DNA from 3 places in the Streptomyces sp. NPDC001822 genome. Region 3 is predicted to be linked to each of the others. Evidence: riboswitches for the same ligand, from Rfam matches in the RefSeq annotation. Region 3 holds a riboswitch; each other region holds the start of a gene.

Region 1 (4,085 bases), on a different contig from region 3:
TCCACCGGAAGCAGAACTGCGCCTTCTCGCGGATCGAGGGGATCTCCTCGACCGCGTCGAACGCCGCCGCACGGTCCTCGGGATCGGGCAGGTAGGTGTCGAGCAGCGTCAGATAGAACTGGACGTGCACGGCCTCCTCGAACAGCTGGCGCGACAGGTAGAGGCGCGCCTCGGGCGAGTTGATGTGCTTGTACAGCGTCAGCACGAGGTTGTTCGAGACGATCGAGTCACCCGTCGCGAAGAACGCCACCAGCCGGCCGATCATGTGCTGCTCGCCGGGCGAGAGCTTGGCGAGGTCGGCGACGTCGGAGTGGAGGTCCACCTCCTCGACCGTCCAGGTGTTCTTGATCGCGTCCCGGTAGCGCTCGTAGAAGTCCGGGTAGCGCATGGGGCGCAGGGTCAGCTCGAAGCCCGGGTCGAGGAGGTTCTTGCTCTCGGACGTGGTCATTACTGGCAGGCCTCGCAGGACTCGGGGTTTTCGAGGGAGCAGGCGATCGCGTCCGCGTCGGGAGACGACGCCTGCTGTACGGGAATGGGGGCGGCGGCCGCGGCCTGCCCGGACGCCGCGCGCGCGATCCGGGTCGCCGGGCGCGAGCGCAGGTAGTACGTCGTCTTCAGCCCCTGCTTCCAGGCGTACGCGTACATCGAGGAGAGCTTGCCGATCGTCGGCGTCTCCAGGAACAGGTTGAGCGACTGGCTCTGGTCGAGGAACGGCGTACGGGCCGCCGCCATGTCGATCAGGCCGCGCTGCGGGATCTCCCACGCCGTGCGGTACAGCGCCCGGACGTCCTCGGGGATCCACGCGAAGCCCTGCACGGAACCGCTCGCCTCGCGCAGCGCCTCACGGGTCCGGGCGTCCCACACGCCGAGCCGCTTCAGCTCGTCCACCAGGTAGCCGTTGACCTGGAGGAACTCACCGCTGAGCGTCTCGCGCTTGAAGAGGTTCGAGACCTGCGGCTCGATGCACTCGTACACGCCCGCGATCGAGGCGATCGTCGCCGTCGGCGCGATGGCCAGCAGCAGCGAGTTGCGCATCCCGGTCTTCGCGACCCGGGCGCGCAGCGCGTCCCAGCGCTCCGGCCAGCTGAGCTCGGTGTCGTAGTGGTCGGGGTGCAGCACACCCCGCGCGGCGCGCGTCTCGGACCAGGCGGGCAGCGGACCCGACCGCTCGGCCAGGTCGCAGGACGCCTCGTACGCGGCCAGCATGATCCGCTCGGAGATCTTCGTGGACAGGGCGCGGGCCTCGGGGGAGTCGAAGGGCAGCCGCAGCCGGAAGAAGACGTCCTGGAGGCCCATCGCGCCGAGGCCCACCGGCCGCCAGCGGGCGTTGGACCGGCCGGCCTGCTCGGTCGGGTAGAAGTTGATGTCGACGACCCGGTCCAGGAACGTCACGGCGGTGCGCACGGTGGCGTCCAGCCGCTCCCAGTCGATGCCGCCGTCGGCCACGAACGCGCCCAGGTTGACCGAACCCAGGTTGCAGACGGCCGTCTCGCCGTCGTCGGTGACCTCCAGGATCTCGGTGCAGAGGTTCGAGGAGTGCACGACCCGGCCCGGCTCGGCGGTCTGGTTGGCCGTGCGGTTGGACGCGTCCTTGAAGGTCATCCAGCCCTGACCGGTCTGCGCGAGGGTGCGCATCATGCGGCCGTACAGCTCACGCGCGGGCATCGACTTGCGGGCCAGGCCCTTGGCCTCGGCCGCGCGGTAGGCCGCGTCGAACTCGTCGCCCCACAGGTCGACCAGCTCGGGCACGTCCGCCGGGGAGAACAGCGACCACTCGGTGTCGGCGTCGACGCGGCGCATGAACTCGTCCGGGATCCAGTGCGCGAGGTTGAGGTTGTGCGTACGCCGCTGGTCCTCGCCGGTGTTGTCGCGCAGCTCCAGGAACTCCTCGATGTCGGCGTGCCAGGTCTCCAGGTAGACGGCGGCGGCGCCCTTGCGCCGGCCGCCCTGGTTGACCGCGGCGACCGAGGCGTCCAGGGTCTTGAGGAACGGCACGATGCCGTTGGAGTGGCCGTTCGTGCCGCGGATCAGCGAACCCCGGGCGCGGACACGGGAGTACGAGAGGCCGATGCCGCCCGCGTGCTTCGAGAGGCGGGCCACCTGGTGATAGCGGTCGTAGATCGAGTCGAGCTCGTCCAGCGGCGAGTCCAGCAGATAGCAGGAGGACATCTGCGGGTGCCGGGTGCCGGAGTTGAAGAGGGTCGGCGAGGACGGCAGGTAGTCGAGGCGGCTCATCAGGCCGTACAGGGCGGCCACCTCGTCCAGGGCACGCTGCGAGGTGTCCTCGGCGAGCCCGGCGGCCACGCGCAGCATGAAGTGCTGCGGGGTCTCGATGACCTGCCGGGTGAGCGGGTGGCGCAGCAGATAGCGGCTGTGCAGCGTGCGCAGGCCGAAGTAGCCGAAGCGGTCGTCCGCCCCGTCGGCGAGCGAGCGCTCCACCAGCGCGTCCAGGGCGGCCGCGTGCAGCGTGACGAACTCGGCCGTACGGTCGGCGATCAGGCCCTCGCGGTGCCCCACGGCGACCGACGAGGAGAAGGAGACCGCCCCCTCGCCCGCCGCCTCCTCCGCGATCGCGAGGGTGAGCAGCCGGGCGGCGAGCCGGGAGTAGGCCGGGTCCTCCGAGATCAGGCCCGCGGCGGCCTCGGTGGCCAGCGAGCGCAGCTCGGCCTCGTCCGCCCGCGCGCTCCGGCCGCGCAGCGCGGCGGCCGCGACCCGTCCGGGGTCGGTGTCGGGCAGATCGGCGGTCAGACCGGTCAGGGTCCGCAACAGTGCGGTCCCGGGCGCGTCGGTCGTGAGGCTCTCGGATTCCGCGGCTGAAACCGGGTCTGCGGGCGCGATGGTCACTGGGGCTATCCCTCGCTCGGCTCGGGGCCTGCGGGAGCGGGGCAGCCGGGCACGGTCGCACCCGGGGAGGGAGCACGGCGCGCACGGCGTCCACCGGCCCTCCGCGGGACCCGGACGTCTCGGCGTCCGGTTCGGTCGAGCCGGACGCACCGTCGGCAGGTCCTCGGACTCCGCGGTGCGCGAATGCACACCGATCACACCGTTGCGGGACAGTTCCGGATTCACACCGGATTCCCCTGCGGCGACAGCGAGGTCGAGCATACATGTGGGGGCTGCCGATTGAGGCAGCCCCCACATGTAGTGTCGTGATGGGTCAAAAGGCCAGACGGAACGTCAGCAGGGTGAACCCGGGGAGAGGGCTCCAGTCGCGTTCCGGGGTCCGCGCGAAGCCGAGGCGCCGGTAGACGCGGTGGGCGGACTCCATGGCCGGCTGGGTCGACAGGACCACCCCGGAGAGCCTCTCGGTGGCGCGTGCCCGCTCGACGCAGGCCCGGACGAGCGCCTCGCCGGCACCACGTCCCCGCGCTTCACGGGAGACGGCCAGCATCCGGAGTTCGGCCTCGTCCTCTGCGGCGATGTCGGTCCACGGGCTGCCCGGGGTGACATAGGTGACACCTCCCAGCACGCCGCCGTCGGAGCCCACCGCCGCCAGCACGAGCGCCTCCGCGGCGCGCCGTCCGACGGCGCGGAGCTGTTCGGCGTACTGATCGGCCGCGGCGAAGTCCAGCAGCCCGTCGTCGAGGTAGGCCCGGGTGGTGATCTCGCCCAGGGCCTCGTGCTCGGCGGCGCGGACCGGCCTGATCGAAACGTCCATGCGCGGAGTCTGCCGCAGACACCCGTCCCGCGCACGTACTCCCGTGAGGTCTTCGCCGGAGCGAGCACCCCGCACACGCGTCGGTCCCGGCGGGGCGGACCCGCCGGGACCGACGACGTCACGGGCTACAGGCGTTCCAGGGGCTCGGGCTCGCCTCCCGGCGCACCCACCGTGGCCGGCGGGAGCGTGACCTTGACGCCGGGCTCGCCGACGTCCGCGGTGTAGTCGGACGGCGAGGTCTCGTCGATACCCGCCGGGGCCTTCAGCGCGTTCAGGACGAAGGTCAGCACGACGACGACGAGGACGTTCAGCACGAACGCGGTGAGACCGATGTAGCCGATCTCGCCGATGCCGGGGATCTCCTTCGAGGAGCCGCCGAAGTGCTTCTGGGTCGGGCTGGCGACACCGTACGCGGCCACCGTGCCGT
Region 2 (4,085 bases), on a different contig from region 3:
CAGCAGCCCCAGCCCGTCCACCACACCGGCCCGCGACTCCACGTCGTCCTCGATGCGCTCGCCCAGCACCTGGAAACCGCCGCAGATCCCCAGCACGGGCCGCCCCTCGGCGGCCCGCCGCTTCAGGGCGTCCGCCAGCCCGCGCTCGCGCAGCCACGCCAGCGCCCTCACGGTGCCCCGAGTGCCGGGCACGATCACGAGGTCCGCGTCGGCCAGTTCCTCCGCGCGGTCCACGAACCGCACCACCACACCGGGCTCGGCCGCCAGCGCGTCCACGTCGGTGAAGTTCGACATCAGCGGTACGGCGCACACCGCGACCCGCAGCACGTCCTCGCCGTGCGGCGGCGCCACGACCGACTCGCGCACGGTGCCGCGCATCGAGACCCGCAGGCCGTCCTCCTCGTCGATGCCCAGCCCGTGGGCGTACGGCAGCACGCCGAAGGTCCGCCGCCCCGTGAGCCCGTGCAGCATGTCGAGGCCGGGCTCCAGCAGCGACACGTCACCGCGGAACTTGTTCACGAGGTAACCGGCGACCAGCGACTGGTCCTCGGCGCTCAGGAGCGCCGTCGTACCGAAGAACGAGGCGAACACGCCTCCCCGGTCGATGTCCCCGACCACCACCACCGGGAAGCGCGCGGCCCGCGCGATGCCCATGTTGACGATGTCCGTGCGCCGCAGGTTGATCTCGGCGGGGCTGCCCGCCCCCTCGCAGATCACGGCGTCGTAGGTGCTCCGCAGCTGCTCCAGGCAGTCCACGACGGTGCCCAGCAGGGCTTCCTGCCGACCGCCGTGGTAGCCGCGGGCGCTCATCTCGCCGACCGGCCTGCCCATCAGGACCACCTGGCTGGAGCGGTCGCCGCCCGGCTTCAGCAGCACCGGGTTCATCAGGGCCGACGGCTCCACCCGGGCGGCCTGCGCCTGCATCGCCTGGGCGCGGCCGATCTCCGCACCCTCCCGGGTGACGAAGGAGTTCAGCGACATGTTCTGCGCCTTGAACGGTGCGACCTTCACCCCCCGGCGCACCAGCCACCGGCAGATCCCCGCCGTGACGACGCTCTTGCCCGCGTCCGAGGTGGTGCCCGCGACCAGCAGTCCGCCGCTCATACGCCCCTCCGTCCCATGGCCGCCCGCGCCGCCGCACACACGCCGAGGGCCAGCACACTCACCCGGCGCGACAGCCGCACCGCACGTTCGATGTCGGTGACCCGCACCTCGCGGCCGGCCTCCCCGTTGAGCACCGGCCGGTGCTCGACCCGCCCGCCGTAGGCGAGGGTTCCGCCCAGGCGTACGCCGAGCGCCCCCGCGAACGCGGCCTCCACCGGGCCCGCGTTGGGGCTCGGGTGCCTGCCCGCGTCCGAGCGCCAGGCACGGACGGCCTCGCGCGGACGGCCCCCGGCGGCCACCGCGAGCGCGGCGGTGAGCCGGGCCCCGGGCCAGCCCGCGAGGTCGTCGAGCCGGGCCGACGCCCAGCCGTAGCGCCGGTAGCGGGGCGACTTGTGCCCCACCATGGCGTCGAGGGTGTTCACGGCCCGGAAACCGATCAGTCCGGGCACCCCGCCGAGCGCGCCCCACACCAGGGCCCCCACGACGGCGTCGGAGGTGTTCTCGGCGACGGACTCGACGACCGCCCGGGCGATCTGCGGCCCGTCGAGCGCCTGCGGGTCGCGGCCGCACAGATGCGGCAGCCGCTCCCGGGCGAGCTCGATGTCCCCGGCCTCCAGTGCTCCGCCGATGGCCCGGGCCTCACGGCCCAGCGACGTGCCCCCGACGACGGACCAGGTGGCGGCGGCGGTCAGTGCCACGGCGGCCGCGGGACGGTTCCGCACGGCGCGGGCCGCCAGCCCGGCGGCGGCCGTGGCACCGCCCGCGCAGACGAGCGTGTGCAGGGCCCCCCAGCCCCGGTGGTCGCGCCACAGGCGGTGCTCGGCGCCCGCGGCGGCCCGCCCGAAGGCGGCCACCGGGTGGCCGCGCCGGGGGTCACCGAGCAGCAGGTCGCCGATCAGCCCCGCGGCGGCGCCGTACGCGAAGATGCGGTCGGCTCGCACGGATCAGAGGTCCGTCGCGCCTCGGAGGGACGTCGTCACGGGTGGTGCGGGCAGGGACGCACGGCGGCCGGGCATGGCAGATGTCCTCACTCAGGGTCCGCGCCCTGGTTCGACGTGACCGGCGACGAGAGTCTCCTGGCTTCCGGATCCGCGGGTCCTCCGGCCTTCCAGCCCGCGGTGGCGGGCCGTGACTTCCGTGTGGAGGACTGCTCCCCGGTGACAGTGGCGGGACCGCGCCGGATTCGCACCGGCTTCCTCTTCTGCCGCCGTAAATGGCTCCGGCAGTCCACCACGCCCCGTGAAGGCCCGTCAACCTGCTGTTGACCTGCGAGGCTTCAGTGTGGCCGGACGCACACCGGGCCGGACACACACACGGTGTGTCCGGCCCGGAGGGGTGCCCGAGGGGGTCAGGCGACGATCAGGTAGATCCCGTACGCGACCGCCGCCGCGCACACGGCGAAGCAGGCGTACGCGCCGGTGCGCGCCAGGGCGTGGGAACCGCCGCCGCCCTGGCCCGTCCGCACCTGCTTGGCCAGGCCGGTGATGCCGAGGGTGAAGAGGCCGACGAGCGCGACGGTGACCACGAGGCTGATCCCGAAGACGGAGGCGAGAGCCGCCCAGTCGATTTTCATGCGGATGCGTCCTTACACCGTGGCCGGCCGGGCCGGGTCGGCCTGGGTGTCCGGGGCGGGGATGGTGGTCTTGAGTTCCGGGACGGGCACACCCGCGGGCGGCGGGGTGACGGCCGCGATGGCCGTCGTGACGACACCGGCGGGCTCCTCGGCGGCCTCGTCGGCCGCGTTGACGTTGGTGTGGTCGACCGGCTTGCGCCGCGAGAGCATCCAGATCGCGCCGGAACCCGCGACCAGCAGGGCGGCCGTCACGGCGACTCCCCAGGAGCCCTGCTTGGTCAGCAGCTCGGCGCCCGCGCCGACCACACCGGCGGCCGGCAGGGTCAGGCCCCAGGCGACGAACATCCGGGTGGCGGTGGACCAGCGGACCACACCCCCCTTGCGTCCGAGCCCCGCACCCATGACCGCACCGGAGACGGACTGCGTGGTGGAGAGGGAGAACCCGAGGTGCGAGGAGGCCAGGATGACCGTGGCCGCGCTGGTCTGGGCGGCGAAGCCCTGCGGCGGCCGGAGCTGGGTGAGTCCGCTGCCCATGGTGCGGATGATGCGCCAGCCGCCGAGGTAGGTGCCCAGGGCGATGGCGATACCGGCCGCGGTGATGACCCAGACCGGGGGGTTCGAACCGGGGGCGAGGACGCCGCCGGTGACCAGGGCCAGGGTGATGATGCCCATGGTCTTCTGCGCGTCGTTGGTGCCGTGGGCGAGCGAGACCAGACCGGCGGAGGCGATCTGCCCGGCCCGGTATCCCTTGGCGGTCGACTTCAGCTGTGCCTCGTCGGTGATCTTCCGGTTGAGGCGGTACGTCAGCTTCGTCGCCAGCAGCGCGGCGATACCGGCGACGAGCGGCGCGGCGACCGCGGGCAGCAGGACCTTCGTGACGACGGTGCCGCCGTTGATCGAGGACCAGCCGGCCGACGTCACCGCGGCGCCGATGAGGCCGCCGAAGAGTGCGTGGGAGGAACTGGAGGGCAGGCCGACCAGCCAGGTCAGCAGATTCCACAGGATGGCGCCGACGAGCGCGGCGAAGATGACCTCGGTTCTGAGGCCGTCCTCGCTGACGATCCCGCCGGAGATCGTCTTGGCGACCTCCACCGAGAGGAACGCGCCGACGAGGTTGAGAACGGCGGACATGGCCACCGCTGTCTTGGGCTTGAGGGCGCCGGTCGAGATGGTCGTGGCCATCGCGTTGGCGGTGTCGTGGAAACCGTTCGTGAAATCGAACACGAGAGCTGTCACGATCACAATCGCGAGCAGCAGCGTGATGTGTTCCATTTACCCAGGCAATCGTTCGACGTCATTGGCACGTGGAACGTAAGCAACCTTGGTGAACGGAAGGTGAACTGGGCAGGGCGGCGTGGTGACCCCAAGCGTGCGCGGCGGTTCCGCTTGTGTGCGTGCGAGGCGGGCC
Region 3 (4,085 bases):
TGCGCGACGAGGTCCGTGATCTGGAGGCGGCGGGCACGCCGGTCATCCAGGTGGACGAGCCCGCACTGCGGGAGACGCTGCCCCTGCGCCGTGCGGACCGGCCCGCCTACCTGGGCTGGGCCACCGAGGCGTTCCGGCTGACGACCGGTGGAGTGCGCCCGGAGACGCAGGTCCACACGCACATGTGCTATGCGGAGTTCGGTGACATCATCCAGGCCATCGACGATCTCGACGCCGACGTCATCAGCCTGGAGGCCGCACGCTCGCACATGCGGGTCGCCCACGAGCTCGCCGCCCACGGGTACCCGCGCGAGGCGGGCCCCGGGGTGTACGACATCCACTCGCCCCGCGTACCGACCGCCGCGGAGGCGGCCGGGCTGCTGCGCGCCGGGCTGCGGGCGATCCCGGCGGAGCGTCTGTGGGTCAATCCGGACTGTGGTCTGAAGACCCGGGGCTGGCCGGAGACGAGGGCGTCGCTGGAGAACCTGGTCGCGGCGGCCCGCACCGTCAGGGCGGAGCTCTCCGCGTCCTGAGCCGTCGGGCGGCACCGGCCGGGGCGGGGGTGAGGGGCCCGGCCGGTGCCGTTGTGCGCCGCGGCCGCGTCAGCGGCGGATCAACGGGCGAGGCAGCAGTCCCCGCACTTCGAGCCGGCCGGGGTCCGGTAGTAGAGGCAGCAGCTTCGCCGGCGGAAGGCCAGGCCGGGCCCGGTGACCGAGCCGGTGCCCACCAGCCGCCCCGTGCCGAGCAGTCGGGTGACCAGACGGGTCAGCGGGACCCTGGTCTCCGGACGGGCGGCCAGCAGGACACCGGCCGAACCCATCAGTGCGGAGGCGGCGTTGCCGTCCAGCAGGCGTGGCGCGATCCTGACGGCCAGTCCCGCCTCCAGCCGGCTCAGATGGTCCATGACCTGTGCGCCGACGGCGAGTTCACCGTCCGGAAGGCGGTCGGCGTACCACCCGGCGGGCGCCGGGAGTCCGAGTGCAGAGGCGGTGTCCTGCCTGCGCAGGGCGTCGAGGTCGGGCACGATGCCGTGGAGCAGGGTGCACGCGAGCACGGGCGACCAGAGGCGTGCCGCGTGGCCGAGCTGGGCGATGGACACGCCGACGCGCTGATCCGTGGTGCGGTACCGGTCGGTCACGGCCGTGGACAGGTCGGCGAATCCGCGGTCGTAGGAATGCTGGACGGGGTGCCAGCCTTCGTCGGGCGCGTCCGTGCGCAGCGCGAAGAAGCCCCCGAGCGTCGCCACGTCGGCCAGAGCGGCCGCCACGGCCCCGCCCGGTGCCCGTGCCGCGTCGGGCGGGCCCGCTGTCACCGGCTCAGCTGGTCGCACGGCGCCGAGGGGGTTCGAACGCGTACAGGTCGAGGATCCCCGGGCGGGTCGCCACGCCCGGGCCGCCGGCGCGCACCCAGGCGGCTATGTCCTCGGTCGCGTCCGGGTCGTTGACCAGCCCCAGCCAGACCGGCCGGGCTCCGGCCGCCCTGCCGGCGGCGGAGGGCTGCACGACGACGACGTTGGCCTGATCGCACACGTCGAGGCATTCGGAGACCCGCACCGGTGCCGCGGCGCGCAGACGCGCGGTCTGCGCCGCGTGGTCCCCGCTCACCTTGGGGCTGCCGCAGCAGCAGTCCCGGCACACGACGATCCGGCAGGGCACCTGCCCTGTCACCGCTGATGCCACCGTGCTGCCGAATACCTCTTCGGCCGGGTTCTCGGACACGCCGAACCACCCTCTCTCCGGGGAGATCCGCCCCGGGGTACGTCGAGGAGGCGACCGCGTGAGTCTCCTGGCTCTCGGGTCGTGGCTCGTCCCGTCCTTCCCGCCCCGAGGGGCGGTGGACGTACCGGGATCCGCTCGCCGATCACAGTGGCGGGACCGCGCCGGATTCGCACCGGCTTCCTCGGACCGCCGTCGCCCTGTCGGGAACCATCATGGCATCCGGTGCCCGAGGGCGTGGCGGGCAACCCCCGCACCGGTGCCGGACCGCGCCGGGGCGGTGGGGTGCCGGTCGGCGAACCGTCTCCCTGCGCGTGCGGACGGGTGCCCGTTCGAGCGCGCCGCGGCAGAACGTAGGATCACCTGGTCATCGCCGCGACGGGAGACAGGAAGCCGGTGTGAGTCCGGCACGGTCCCGCCACTGTGACCGGGAAGCGCAGCCCCTCCGCATGCCGCCGCGCGGCGGAGCGGGGAGCGTCGGCCCGGGAGTCAGGACACTGGCCTGTCGCGGGCCCGATCCGAGGAGCGCGGACTCCCCAGGAGGCTTCACGTGTTCACTGGCATGCCCCTTTTCCCCCCGGCACTCACGGCCCGCGGACGCGGCGCCCTGCGTCTGGCGGCCGGCGTACTCGCCCTGTCCGCGGTCGCGCTGACCGCGGGCTGCGGCTCGTCCGGCGGCCCGGACGCAGACCCCCGGGCCGCGGCCTCGTCGCCCGCGGGATTCCCCGTCACCATCGACAACTGCGGGGTGAGGACGACGTACACCAGGCCTCCGGCCCGGGTCGTCACCATTCACCAGCACCCCGCGGAGCTGATGCTCGCCCTGGGCCTCGCCGACCGCATGGTCGGGACCGCCTACCCCGACTCGTCCGTGCTGCCGGATCTGAGGAAGGCGTACGAGTCCGTCCCGGAACTGGCCGCGAAGGAGCCGTCGTTCGAGACGGTCCTGGATGCGGAGCCCGACTTCGTCTACGGGGGGTACGGCAGCGCGTTCGGCGAGAAGGAGGGCCGCTCCCGCAAAGCCTTCGCCGACGCGGGGATCGACACCTATCTCAACCGTGAGTACTGCGGTGAGAAGCGCGTGACGATGGAGGACACCTACGACGAGATCCGCACCATCGGCACGATCTTCGGTGTGTCCGGCCGCGCCGACTCACTCGTGGCGGACCTGAAGGGCCGTGTGGGCCGGGCCGCATCCGCCGTCGCGGACGAGGCGGACGTGCCGGTCTTTGTATACGACAGCGGCGACAAGTCGGCCTTCACCGCCGGCGGCAAGAGCCTCGGCACCGAGCTGATCCGGCTGGCCGGCGGCAGGAACGTCTTCGGCGACCTGGACGACGTCTTCGGGGACGTGTCCTGGGAACAGGTCGTGGACCGCAGGCCGGAGGTCATCGCCATCTACGACTACGCGGGTTCCGGGAGCGTCGAGCAGAAGAAGGAGTACCTCCTCTCCCGGCCCGCGCTCGCCGACGTGCCGGCGATCAGGAACAAGCGGTTCGTCGTCCTGCCGCTGACCGCGACCCTGGTCGGGATCCGGTCGGCCTACGCGGTCGGCGATCTCGCCCGCGGGCTGCACCCCGCGAGCTTCCGGTGACCGCTCCCGCACTGGAGGAGTCCGGCAGGCGGGACGAGGGGCGGCAGTCGCCCGGCGGGCCGGGAACGGGCCGGGGCACACCGGCCGTCACCCTGCTCGTGCTGACGGCGCTGCTGCTCGTCTCCGTCACCGCGGGCCTGGCGATCGGTTCGGTGCACGTGCCGCCCGGGCAGGTGTGGGGCATCGTCGCGCACGCCGTCGGCGTAGACCGGTCACCACCGGACTGGTCCCCGGCACGGGAGACCATCGTGCTGGACGTGCGCGCGCCGCGTGTCCTGCTCGGGGCGGTGACCGGTGCCGGGCTGGCGGTGGTGGGTACCGCCATGCAGGCGCTCGTACGCAACCCGCTCGCCGAGCCCTACCTGTTGGGGGTCTCGTCGGGGGCGTCCCTGGGTGCCGTGAGCGTGATCGTGTTCGGGGTGACGCTGTTCGGCCCGGTCTCGCTGTCGGCCGCCGCCTTCGCCGGCGCGCTGGGCGCCCTGCTGCTCGTGTACGCAACCGCTCGCACGGGGGGCCGCATCAGCTCCGTGCGCCTCGTGCTGTCCGGTGTGGCGATCGCGGCGGTGCTCACCGCGGTCCTGGATCTGCTCCTGCTGACCACGGACCGCGGGAACGAGGCCCGCGCGGTGCTCGCGTGGACACTCGGCGGCCTCGGCGGCGTCGACTGGGCGACGCTCTGGCTGCCCGCCTCGGCACTGCTGCTGGGCATCGGCGTCCTCTTCGTGCAGGCCCGCAATCTGAACCTGCTGCTGGCGGGCGAGGAGGCCGCCACCACC

What was found. A riboswitch is a leader RNA that binds a small molecule or an ion and turns the genes downstream of it on or off. The one in region 3 is predicted to bind cobalamin.
Region 1: linked by a shared signal. The riboswitch ahead of ACFYY2_RS18225 (ribonucleoside-diphosphate reductase subunit alpha) and the one ahead of ACFYY2_RS01840 (ABC transporter substrate-binding protein) in region 3 are both predicted to bind cobalamin.
Region 2: linked by a shared signal. The riboswitch ahead of ACFYY2_RS21495 (cobalamin biosynthesis protein) and the one ahead of ACFYY2_RS01840 (ABC transporter substrate-binding protein) in region 3 are both predicted to bind cobalamin.

What each region holds. Positions count from the first base shown of each region.
Region 1 covers NZ_JBIATW010000007.1:109,021-113,105, forward strand. Annotated here, with positions in the region: gene ACFYY2_RS18220 (ribonucleotide-diphosphate reductase subunit beta) at 1-448, opposite strand, end outside; gene ACFYY2_RS18225 (ribonucleoside-diphosphate reductase subunit alpha) at 448-2,844, opposite strand; cobalamin riboswitch at 2,981-3,122, opposite strand; gene ACFYY2_RS18230 (GNAT family N-acetyltransferase) at 3,158-3,658, opposite strand; gene mctP (monocarboxylate uptake permease MctP) at 3,784-4,085, opposite strand, start outside.
Region 2 covers NZ_JBIATW010000009.1:54,304-58,388, reverse strand. Annotated here, with positions in the region: gene ACFYY2_RS21500 (cobyric acid synthase) at 1-1,104, opposite strand, end outside; gene ACFYY2_RS21495 (cobalamin biosynthesis protein) at 1,101-2,045, opposite strand; cobalamin riboswitch at 2,153-2,348, opposite strand; gene ACFYY2_RS21490 (hypothetical protein) at 2,453-2,677, opposite strand; gene ACFYY2_RS21485 (anion permease) at 2,690-3,949, opposite strand.
Region 3 covers NZ_JBIATW010000001.1:401,142-405,226, reverse strand. Annotated here, with positions in the region: gene metE (5-methyltetrahydropteroyltriglutamate--homocysteine S-methyltransferase) at 1-533, shown strand, start outside; gene ACFYY2_RS01850 ((2Fe-2S)-binding protein) at 614-1,330, opposite strand; gene ACFYY2_RS01845 ((2Fe-2S) ferredoxin domain-containing protein) at 1,317-1,655, opposite strand; cobalamin riboswitch at 1,779-1,901, opposite strand; cobalamin riboswitch at 2,063-2,236, shown strand; gene ACFYY2_RS01840 (ABC transporter substrate-binding protein) at 2,278-3,309, shown strand; gene ACFYY2_RS01835 (FecCD family ABC transporter permease) at 3,306-4,085, shown strand, end outside.